DNA from 2 places in the Acidovorax sp. FHTAMBA genome. Region 2 is predicted to be linked to the other one. Evidence: riboswitches for the same ligand, from Rfam matches in the RefSeq annotation. Region 2 holds a riboswitch; the other holds the start of a gene.

Region 1 (5,770 bases), 960 kb from region 2:
ACTGGTCTTCGCCGATCTTGCCGACGTTGAAATACACGGCGTCAGGGTGGCCGATGTAGAAGCCGCTCACGCTGGCAGCCGGCATCATGGCCAGGCTTTCGGTGAGGCTCATACCGATCTCTTCGGCGTTCAGTACCCGGAACAGGTCTGTCTTGGCGCTGTGGTCGGGGCAGGCGGGGTAGCCGGGCGCGGGGCGGATGCCCTGGTACTTCTCGGCAATCATGTCGTCGTTGCTCAGCTGCTCGGCCGCTGCGTAGCCCCACAGGTCGGTGCGCACGCGCTGGTGCAGGGCCTCGGCGAAGGCCTCAGCCAGGCGGTCAGCCAGGCTCTTGAACATGATGGCCGAGTAGTCGTCCAGCGCGTCGATGAAGGCTTTTTCCTTCTTCTCCACACCCAGGCCCGCCGTCACGGCAAACATGCCCGCGTAGTCGGCAATGCCACTGCTCTTGGGCGCGATGAAGTCGGCCAGGCACCGGCTGGGGCGGGTCACGCCGTCGATCACATGCTTTTCGGCCTGCTGGCGCATGCCGTACCAGGTCATGGCGACCTCGGTGCGGGTGTCGTCGGTGTAGAACTCGATGTCATCGTCGTTCACGGTGTTGGCGGGCAGCAGCGCCATCACGCCACTGGCCGTGAGCCACCGGCCTTCGATGATCTTCTTGAGCATGGCCTGGCCGTCGGCAAACACGCGCGTGGCTTCCACGCCCACCACAGAGTCGGTGAGGATGGCGGGGTACGGGCCGGCCAGGTCCCAGGTCTGGAAGAACGGGCCCCAGTCGATGTAGCGGGCCAGCTCGGCCAGGTCGAAGTTCTTGAACACGCGGCGGCCCAGTGCGCGGGGCACGGTGGGGCGGTAAGTGCTCCAGTCCACCGGCGTCTTGTTGGCGCGGATCTTGGCCAGGGGCCACAGCGGGGTGGCCTTCTTGTTGGCGTGCTGGGTGCGCACCTTGTCGTAGTCGGCATTCACCTCGGCCACGTAGCTCTCGACACCATCGCCCAGCAGGCTTTGCGCCACGCTCACGCTGCGCGAGGCGTCGGGCACGTAGACCACGGGGCCTTCGTAATGCGGGGCGATCTTGACGGCCGTGTGCACGCGCGAGCAGGTGGCGCCGCCGATGAGCAGGGGGATTTTTTTGGTGCGGAAATGCGCGTCCTTCTGCATCTCGCCGGCTACGTACTGCATTTCTTCGAGGCTGGGGGTAATGAGGCCCGACAGGCCGACGATGTCCGCACCCTCTTCCTTGGCCTTGGCCAGGATCTCGTGGCAGGGCACCATCACGCCCATGTTCACCACCTCGAAGTTGTTGCACTGCAAGACCACGGTGACGATGTTCTTGCCGATGTCGTGCACGTCGCCCTTCACCGTGGCGATGATGATCTTGCCCTTGGTCTTCACGTCGCCACCGGCGGCCTCCATCTGCCGCTTTTCCTCTTCGATGTAGGGCAGCAGGTGCGCCACGGCGCTCTTCATCACGCGCGCGCTTTTCACCACCTGGGGCAAGAACATCTTGCCCGCGCCAAACAAATCGCCCACCACGTTCATGCCATCCATCAGCGGGCCTTCGATGACGTGCAGCGGGCGCCCGCCCTTGGCCAGGATGTCGCGGTAGGCTTCTTCGGTGTCCTCGACGATGAAGTCGGTGATGCCGTGCACCAGCGCGTGCGACAGGCGCTCGCCCACGGTCTTGGGGTGCTCCGGCGTGCCACGCCATTCGAGCTTCTTGCTCTCGTCCTTGGCGCCGCTCTTGGCGGTTTCGGCGATCTCGACCAGGCGCTCGCCGGCATCAGGCCGGCGATTGAGCACCACGTCTTCCACGCGCTCGCGCAGCACGGGCTCCAGGTCGTCGTACACGCCCACCATGCCCGCGTTGACGATGCCCATGTCCATGCCCGCTTTGATGGCGTGGAACAGGAACACGGTGTGGATGGCCTCGCGCACCGGGTCGTTGCCACGGAAGGAGAAAGACACGTTCGACACGCCGCCCGACACCTTGGCGCCCGGCAGGTGCTGCTTGATCCAGCGCACGGCCTCAATGAAATCGACGGCGTAGTTGTTGTGCTCTTCAATGCCCGTGGCCACGGCGAAGATGTTGGGGTCGAAGATGATGTCTTCGGGCGGGAAGCCCACCTCGTCGACCAGCACGCGGTAGGCGCGCTCGCAGATTTCGATCTTGCGCTCGTAGGTGTCGGCCTGGCCCTTTTCGTCAAACGCCATCACCACGGCCGCCGCACCGTAGCGCTTGACCAGCCGCGCCTGGCGCTTGAACTCGTCAACGCCCTCCTTCATAGAAATCGAGTTGACGATGCCCTTGCCCTGGATGCAGCGCAGCCCGGCCTCGATCACCTCCCACTTGGAGCTATCGACCATGATGGGCACGCGCGCGATGTCGGGCTCGGAGGCGATCAGCTGCAGAAAGCGCACCATGGCGGCCTTGCTGTCGAGCATGGCCTCGTCCATGTTGATGTCGATGACCTGCGCGCCGTTTTCCACCTGCTGGCGCGCCACGGCCAGGGCTTCTTCGTACTGGCCGTTCAGGATCATGCGCGCGAACGCCTTGGAGCCGGTGACGTTGGTGCGCTCGCCGATGTTGACGAACAGCGTGCCTTCGCCGATGGAGACAGGCTCCAGGCCGGACAGCTTCATGGGTGGGGGCAACGGGATAGCGGACATAAGGCTCACCTGTAGGAACAGCAGAAGAACAGGTGAGCGTCGTTGCGGTGGGGCCTGCGGGGGCTCTTTCGGTACCCAAGCCTGACGGCCACCCGGTTGGGGGGCCGCTGCAACGCTCCTTGGGCAGCGCCGGATTTTACCGGCTTGCCATCACTGCGCGGCAAAGGCGCGGCGCACGGGCCACTTCAGTGGGCGCCTAGGGCCGATGCCGGCAGACCAAACAGGTGGTCGAACACCCAGTTGAAGACAAAGGTGTAGCACAGGAAAAACACGATCAGGCCCAGGTCCATCACGAACGCGTGCCACAGGGTGATGTCGAACCACCAGGCAAACAGCGGCACCAACGTGAAGACCAGCCCCCCCTCGAACCCGATGGCATGCGCCACGCGCCGCGCCACGCTGCGTCCGCGCACCGGCTGGCGCGCCTCCCAGCGCTCGAACGCCCAGTTGAAGACAATGTTCCAGACGATGGCAATCACCGAGGCTGCGACCGCCACCACGCTCGAGTGGCCCGCGCCCTGGCCGCTCAGCAGGGCCAGACCGGCCGTGGCAGCGGCAATGGCGATCAGCTCGTACAGGCTCACATATATCAGTCGGCGCTTGACGCCTTGCAGGCCGAAAAGGGTGGGTTGCTTATCCATAAGGCCTGCACTGTATGTGCCTGTAGCTGATATATAAAGTCAGCTTATTTCAGTTTTATTGATAACCCACGCCCATGGCCTTCTCTTCTGACAGCGTGCAGGTGTTTCTGGCGGCGCTCGACCACGGCTCGTTTTCGGCCGCAGCGCGGGCGCTGTCGCGGGTGCCGTCGGCGGTGAGCATGACCATTGCCCACCTGGAGGCGGAACTGGATGTGCAGCTGTTTGACCGCAGCGGCCGCGAGCCCCGGCCCACGGCGGCGGCGCGCGCGCTGGAGCCCCAGGCCCGGCTGCTGGCGGGACAGCTGCAGCAGCTCAACGCCCAGGCGCTGGCACTCACGCAGGGGCTGGAGGAGCGGCTGACGCTGGCCATTGCCCCCGAGCTGCTGGCCGCCCGCTGGACAGAGCCTCTGGCGGCGCTGGCGCAGGAGCACCCCTTGCTGCAGATCGAGGTGCTGGCCGCCCCCCAGGTGGACGCACTGGCGCTGCTGCACAGCGGCCGCGCGCAGCTGGCGCTGGTGTTCGAGCGGCCCAGCATCGACGGCCGCGAAGGTTTTCAGGAAGTGGGCACCGAAACCCTGGTGGCCGTGATGGCGCCCGACCACGCGGTGCTGCAGGACGCACGCGCCTCGGCTATTGCGCGTGGCGCGCCGCCCGAGCGCGCCATGCTGCGCGAGGAGCACCTGACCACCACGCGCCAGATCGTGGTGGCCAGCCGCGACCTGGCGCAGACCGACCCGCGTTTCGTGTTTGCCCGCCACCACTGGCGCACCGACAACCACCTGGCCGCCTTGGGCCTGATCGAAGCCGGGCTGGGCTGGGGCTGGCAGCCGCGCGCGCTGGTGCAGCCGCGCATCGAGGCCGGCCGCTTGATCGAGATGCCGTTTGAAAACCTGAGCAACGGCACTGCGCTGTGGGTGGATGTGGTGTGGTCCAAGGAGCGGCCCCTGGGCCTGGGCGCGGCCCGCTTTGTGGCGCTGATGCGGGACAGCGCGGCACGGCGGAACACGCCGGATGGCATGGCAGGCTGACGTAAAAAATCTGGTCAAAAGTGCCTCCAGCGCATATCCAGCAAGCGCCATAAGCTATTATTTTTGCAGCAAATACAGGCGCCCCGGGCCCGAACGGTGAGCGTACTGTGCCGACAAACCCGCTGGCCGACCGCGTGGTGCGCGGTGTACGCTGACAAGCCGCGTGCGCTGATGCGGCACCGCCATCACTTCAAGGAGTCCCTGTGCCAGACACCGCCTCGCCCGCCGCCATCTTTTCTGCCCGCGACAAGACCACTGCACAGCGCTGGGCGCGCTGCCAGCCCGGCGCGCCCCGCCTGCCGGGCGAGCCCGGCAAGGCAGCAACGCTGTTCTCGCTGGATTCGCTGGACCCCGCTGCCAAGCCGTTTTCGGGCGGCAACAAGACCGATGACAAGGCCGCCGTCGAAGCCCTGGCCGAGGAGCTGGATGTGCTGCAGAACCTCTTCTACGCCGACCGCCGCTACAAGCTGCTGGTGGTGCTGCAGGGCACCGACACCTCGGGCAAGGACGGCACCATCCGCGGCGTCTTTGGCCGCATGAGCGCACTGGGCGTGCACGCCGTGGGCTGGAAGGCGCCGACCGAGACCGAGCGCGCCCACGATTACCTCTGGCGCATTCACCAGCAGGTGCCGCAGGCGGGCGACATCACCGTGTTCAACCGCAGCCACTATGAAGACGTGCTGGTTCCCGTGGTCAACGGCTGGATCACGCCCGCGCAGCAGCAGCAGCGTCTGGCGCACATCAACGACTTCGAGCGCATGCTCAGCGAGACGGGCACCATCGTGCTCAAGTTCCTGCTGCACATCGGTTTTGACGAGCAGCGCGAACGGCTGCAGGAGCGCCTGGACGACCCTACCAAACACTGGAAGTTCAGCATGGGCGACATCGAGGTGCGCAAGCAGTGGGCCGACTACCGCCGCGCCTACGACACGCTGCTGAACGCCACCCACACCCCGTGGGCGCCCTGGACCATCGTGCCCGCCAATTCCAAAACCCACCGCAACCTGATGATTGCCACGGTGCTGCGCGAGGTGCTGCAGAACCTGGACTTGCGCTACCCCCCCGGGGATTCGGCGCTGGAGCACTTCACGGTGGAGTGAGGCTTTTCTCATACCCCGTCAGGGGCTGCGAGTTACGGCGGGGGTGCGATCGGCTCAAGTGAGCTTGTGCCCGCAGTGATCGCAGAAGCGGTCTGTGGGCTCCACGGCGCCACGGCACTGCGGGCAGGTGGGGGTGACTGCCGGGGCCAAAGGGGCTGAAGGGGCTGCTGCGGCGGCAAACCCGGCGGCCGCCTCCACGGACCCTGCTGCCTGTGCAGCAACCGGCGCCACCACCGGGGCCGATGCTGCCGGCACGGGGACCGCATCGGCCGCTGGGGCGCGTGCCTTGTCCTTCATCTCCTGAACCTTGGCATTCACGTCCTGGAGCTT
Region 2 (5,770 bases):
TGAACTGCAGACTGGAGCCATCCGTGATGGTGTCGCCCAGCTGCACGCCGCCGTGCGTGGTAAAGCCAATGATGTCGCCCGCGTAGGCTTCTTCCACAGCCTCGCGGCGCTGGGACATGAAAGTCACCACGCTAGTGGGCCGCAGTTCCTTGGCGGTGCGTTGCACCTTGAGTTTCATGCCGGGTGTGTACTTGCCCGAGGCCACGCGCACGAAGGCGATGCGGTCGCGGTGGTTGGCGTCCATGTTGGCTTGCACCTTGAACACCACGCCGGAAAAGCCCTCGTCCTCAGGCTGAATGGTCTTGACCACGGGTTGCTTGTTGACCTGCAGGGTACTGGTACGCGGCCCGGGAGGTGGAGACATGTCGACCACGGCGTCGAGCACTTCCATGACCCCGAAATTGTTCACGCCCGAGCCGAAGAACACCGGTGTCAGTTTGCCGGCCAGAAAGTCTTCGTGGCTCCACGGGGCCGAGGCACCCACCGCGAGCTCCATGCTCTCCAGCGCATCATCAAACGCCTTGCCGAACCGCTGGCGAAGTCGGTCCGCCTCGGTCAGCGGGATCACTTCAAAATCCTTGGGGCCGCGGTCGCTGCCGGGTGTGAAGACCGTCATGGCCTGCGTACGCAGGTTGATGATGCCGCCAAAACTTTTGCCCTGGCCTACGGGCCAGGTGATGGGGCAGCAGGGCATGCCCAGCTCGCGCTCCACCTCGTCAAGGATGTCCAGCGGGTCGCGCACTTCGCGGTCCATCTTGTTCACGAAAGTGATGATGGGGGTGTCGCGCTGACGGCAGACCTCGATCAGGCGGCGTGTCTGCGACTCCACCCCGTTGGCGGCATCGATCACCATCAGGGCCGAATCCACTGCTGTCAGCACACGGTAGGTGTCTTCCGAGAAGTCCTTGTGGCCGGGGGTGTCGAGCAGGTTGATCACATGCTCGCGGTAGAGCATCTGCATCACCGACGAGGCCACCGAAATACCACGCTGTTTTTCGATCTCCATCCAGTCCGACGTGGCATGGCGGCTGGCCTTGCGTCCCTTGACGGCGCCGGCGATCTGGATCGCGCCCGAGAACAGCAGCAGCTTTTCCGTCAACGTCGTCTTACCGGCGTCGGGGTGGGAGATGATGGCAAAGGTTCGGCGGCGCCGGGTTTCGGCAAGGAACGGTGCGGACATTCGGGCGGTGGCCGCACGGGGGGTGCGCGGCGCTGGGAAAAAATGGGAACCGCGCGATTATCCCTATTGCAGGAAGAGTGGCCTGCGGAATGTGCGGGATGCACCCGATCAATGCATGCAGTGCATCCCACAGGGGTTACTTCGCAGGTGTGACTTCGATCTTGGGCACCTCGATGACCTTTTCTTCCGTGGTGACGTTCACGTCCGGTGTCTTGACGTCGTACTTGGGTAGTGTCACGTCGCCCGATTGGGTTTTTTCCACCTCGTATTTGGGCAGCGTCACGTTGCCTTCCTGGGTTTTACGCACGTCGCAGGCGGCAAGGGTTGCGAGGCCGACAGAAACGATACCAATAGCGATCAGCTTGTTCATGATGGGTGTCACTTTCTCTATGGGTTGATGATGGCGGTCCGGTTCGGCGAACGCGGAAGCACGGTATGGATTTCACGGCGTCTTGTGTTTGCAGCCTGTAGGAAGCGCGGCATTTGCGCGGTCGGCAGGACGCCCACGCTGCAAGGGGGAATGCAACGTGATTGAGCATGTGCGTGTAAAATGCGCGGCTTCCGAGGAGCGTTGCAGCGTCCCCAGCACAGGCGGGGCGTGAGGCTCGGAGTCATCAAGCAACGACGCTCATCCACTGATCGTGTGGTGAGCGCTACCTGTCTCCCCGCGTCCAGTGGCTTTTCAAACATGCTTTGGAGCACACCATGAACGCACGTGTCAACGCCCCCGTCAATACCGACTGCATCATTGCCGACATCGGTCTGGCCGAATGGGGCCGCAAGGAAATCCGCATCGCCGAAACCGAGATGCCCGGCCTGATGGCCATCCGCGAGGAATTCGCGCCCAAGCAGTCGCTCAAGGGCGCGCGCATCACGGGCTCGCTGCACATGACGATCCAGACTGCAGTGCTGATCGAAACCCTGCAAGCGCTGGGCGCCGAGGTGCGCTGGGCCTCGTGCAACATCTTCTCCACACAGGACCACGCTGCGGCAGCCATCGCTGCTGCGGGCACGCCGGTGTTTGCCATCAAGGGCGAGACCCTGGTGGATTACTGGGACTACACCCACCGCATCTTTGATTTCGGCCCCGCAGGCACCGAAGGCGAAGGCCCCAACCTGATTCTGGACGACGGTGGCGATGCCACGCTGCTGATGCACCTGGGCAAGCAGGCCGAGAAGAACCCCGGCGTGCTCGCTAACCCCGGCAGCGAAGAAGAGCGCATCCTGTTTGCCGCCATCAAGGCCAAGCTGGCCGAGGACGCCACCTGGTACAGCCGCAAGAGCGCCCAGATCATCGGCGTGACCGAAGAAACCACCACCGGCGTGCACCGCCTCAAGGAGATGTCGGCCAAGGGCAACCTGATGTTCCGCGCCATCAACGTGAACGACTCGGTGACCAAGAGCAAGTTCGACAACCTGTATGGCTGCCGCGAGTCGCTGGTGGATGGCATCAAGCGCGCCACCGATGTGATGATTGCCGGCAAGGTGGCTGTGGTGGCGGGGTACGGCGACGTGGGCAAGGGCAGCGCCCAGGCGCTGCGCGCCCTGAGCGCCCAGGTGTGGGTGACCGAGATCGACCCCATCAACGCCCTGCAGGCCGCGATGGAAGGCTACCGCGTCGTCACGATGGAATATGCGGCAGACAAGGCCGATATCTTTGTGACCACCACCGGCAACCGCGACGTGATCACCTTCGAGCACATGCAGGCCATGAAAGACCAGGCCATCGTCTGCAACATCGGCCACTTCGACAACGAAATCCAGGTAGCCAAGCTTGAAGAGCACTGCCAGTGGGAAGAGATCAAGCCCCAGGTGGACCATGTGATCTTTGCCGACGGCAAGCGCATCATCCTGCTGGCCAAGGGCCGCCTGGTGAACCTGGGCTGCGGCACCGGCCACCCGAGCTTTGTGATGTCTTCGAGCTTCGCCAACCAGACCATCGCCCAGATCGAGCTGTTCACACACAGCGACTACTACGAGAATGGCAAGGTCTATGTGCTGCCCAAGCACCTGGACGAAAAGGTAGCACGCCTTCACCTCAAGAAGGTGGGTGCCATGCTTTCGGAGCTGACGGATGAGCAGGCCGCCTACATTGGCGTGCCCAAGCAGGGCCCCTACAAGCCCGATACCTACCGGTATTGATTTCCTCCCCGGGGCGCTGCGCGCCTTTTCTCGGGTGCCCGGCCATGCCGGGTGTGCGGCCCCTTGGGTAGCGGGATTCTGTTTGCTATTTTTACTATAGCTGATGGCGCTTTATACATAAGCGTTAGCGGCTGATTTGAACCCTAAAGGATGAGCGCCATGCGTGCCGATGTTTTTCTGGTGGAAGCGGGCCATGCGGCCACGCGCTCGCAGGCGCAGCGGCTGATTGCCGCCGGGGTCGAGTGGCGCCTGTCGCCCCTGGCGCCCTGGCAGAAGGTGGCGAAGAACGGCGATGACATCCCGGCGGTGGCCGAGGTGAAGTTGCTGGACGATGCCGAGGCCAAGTACATCTCGCGCGGCGGCCTCAAGCTTGAAGGCGCCTTGCAGGCCACAGGGTTGTCTGTGGCCGGGCTGCGCTGCCTGGACGTGGGGCAGAGCACTGGCGGCTTCACCGACTGCTTGCTGCAGCATGGCGCCGCGCAGGTCATAGGCATGGATGTGGGCCATGGCCAGCTGCACGACCGCCTGCGCAATGATCTGCGGGTCGTCTGCGTGGAAGGGGTGAACGCACGGTCGGTGACTGCCGAGACCCTTCAGCAGGCGTGTGAGGATGCGCTCTCGGAAGTGGTCGAGGCAGACGAAGACAACGAAACCCAGCCCGAAGCACCCTACAGCTGGATGCGCAACGGCGGCGTGGTGGACGACGCCTACGACGACAGCGGCGACGCCAAGGAACAGGACATCGAAGCCTTCAAGTCCGAACGCGCCCAGCGTGCGGAGGCCCGCAAGCTGGGCACATTGCCCGTGCAGCGCAGGCGCCGCCCGGAATGCGCCCAGGTGGAAACCACCCCGGTGTTCGATGTGATCACCGGCGACCTTTCCTTCATCTCCCTGACCCTGGTGTTGCCCGCCATCGTTTCGCTGCTCAAGCCCGAAGGGCGTCTGCTGATGCTGGTCAAGCCGCAGTTCGAACTGCAGCCGGGCCAGGTGGGAAAGGGGGGCGTGGTGCGGGATGCGGCGCTCTATGCCGTGGTCGAAAAACGCATCCGCGACTGCTGCGCAGACCTGGGTTTCACCGTTCTGGCCTGGCTGGACAGCCCCATCCAGGGGGGTGATGGAAACCGGGAGTTTTTTGTTTTTGCAAGGAGAGCCGCATGACCGTGGCGAGCAACCAGCGGACCGGGTTCCCGGTCAGTTTCGAATTTTTTCCACCCAAGACGCCCGAGGGCGCCGACAAGCTGCGCGCGGCCCGTCAGCAGCTCTATGCACTGCGGCCGGATTTTTGTTCGGTGACTTACGGTGCCGGCGGCTCCACGCAGGAGGGCACATTCGGCACCGTGCGCGAGATCCTGGCCGAAGGCGTGAGTGCCGCTTCGCACTTCTCGTGCATTGGTGCTACGCGCCAGTCTGTGCGCGAGCAGCTGGCCACGCTCAAGGGCATGGGCGTCAAGCGGCTGGTGGCGCTGCGGGGCGATCTGCCCAGCGGCTATGGCGCGGGCGGGGAGTTCCACTACGCCAGCGACCTGGTGGCCTTCATCCGCGCGGAGACGGGCCGGGATTTCCACATCGAAGTGGCCGCGTACCCCGAGGTGCATCCCCAGGCAAGGTCGCCCGAGGCGGATATCAAGGCCTACATCGCCAAGGTGCAGGCGGGTGCAGACTCCGCCATCACCCAGTATTTCTACAACAGCGACGCGTATTTCCGCTTTCTGGAGGATACGCAGCGGCTGGGGGCCAGCGTGCCCGTGGTACCCGGCATCATGCCCATCGGCAGCTCCACCCAGCTGATGCGTTTTTCGGACGCCTGCGGCGCTGAAATTCCGCGCTGGATCCGGCTGCGGCTGCAGGCGTTCGGCGACGACACGGCCAGCATCAAGGCCTTCGGGCTGGACGTGGTGACCGACCTGTGCGACCAGTTGCGCAGCGCCGGGGTGCCCGCGCTGCACTTCTACACCATGAACCAGAGCGCGGCGACGCTCGAAATTTGCCGTCGGCTGGGGGTTTGATGTCGAGGCGGGTCGGCGTGACTGCAGCTCACCCGGTTACGACGAAGCGGGTAGCAGGTTGCCCCGCAGGTTGCCCCGGCTGGCTCGCGGCGGCCGTTGCCACCTGTGTGATCGTGGCGGGCTGCGCGACTGGCGAGCGCACCCCGGTAGACCTCCCGACGAGTGGAGTCGCACAAGCTACAGCGACGGAACCCAAAGTGGCAGCACGCTCGCAGCGGTTGGGTGCGCCTGCGAAGTCGCCACCCGCCGAACCGGCAAGTGCCAAGGTCGCCGAAGTCGACGAGGCAGACCCGGGTGCCCCGGCGACTCCAGCCCCATCCACTTCGCCACTGCCTGCCACGGCCGACCAGGTGGGGCTGGCGTCCTGGTACGGCGGCAAGTTCCATCGGCGTCGCACTGCCAGCGGCGAACTGTTCGACATGCGGGCACTGACTGCGGCCCA

What was found. Region 2 has a riboswitch for S-adenosylhomocysteine ahead of ahcY (adenosylhomocysteinase). Riboswitches for the same ligand answer to the same signal wherever they lie in the genome.
Region 1: it holds a riboswitch for S-adenosylhomocysteine, as region 2 does, so the genes downstream of both, metH (methionine synthase) here and ahcY (adenosylhomocysteinase) in region 2, are expected to answer to the same signal.

What each region holds. Positions count from the first base shown of each region.
Region 1 is NZ_CP152407.1:470,549-476,318, reverse strand. It holds gene metH (methionine synthase) at 1-2,671, opposite strand, end outside; S-adenosyl-L-homocysteine riboswitch at 2,699-2,798, opposite strand; gene AAFF19_RS02150 (PACE efflux transporter) at 2,857-3,312, opposite strand; gene AAFF19_RS02145 (LysR family transcriptional regulator) at 3,387-4,340, shown strand; gene AAFF19_RS02140 (PPK2 family polyphosphate kinase) at 4,544-5,440, shown strand; gene AAFF19_RS02135 (zinc ribbon domain-containing protein) at 5,495-5,770, opposite strand, start outside.
Region 2 is NZ_CP152407.1:4,260,462-4,266,231, reverse strand. It holds gene AAFF19_RS19915 (peptide chain release factor 3) at 1-1,180, opposite strand, end outside; gene AAFF19_RS19910 (hypothetical protein) at 1,317-1,550, opposite strand; S-adenosyl-L-homocysteine riboswitch at 1,739-1,817, shown strand; gene ahcY (adenosylhomocysteinase) at 1,886-3,322, shown strand; gene AAFF19_RS19900 (TlyA family RNA methyltransferase) at 3,482-4,480, shown strand; gene metF (methylenetetrahydrofolate reductase [NAD(P)H]) at 4,477-5,328, shown strand; partial or broken gene AAFF19_RS19890 (septal ring lytic transglycosylase RlpA family protein) at 5,670-5,770, shown strand, end outside.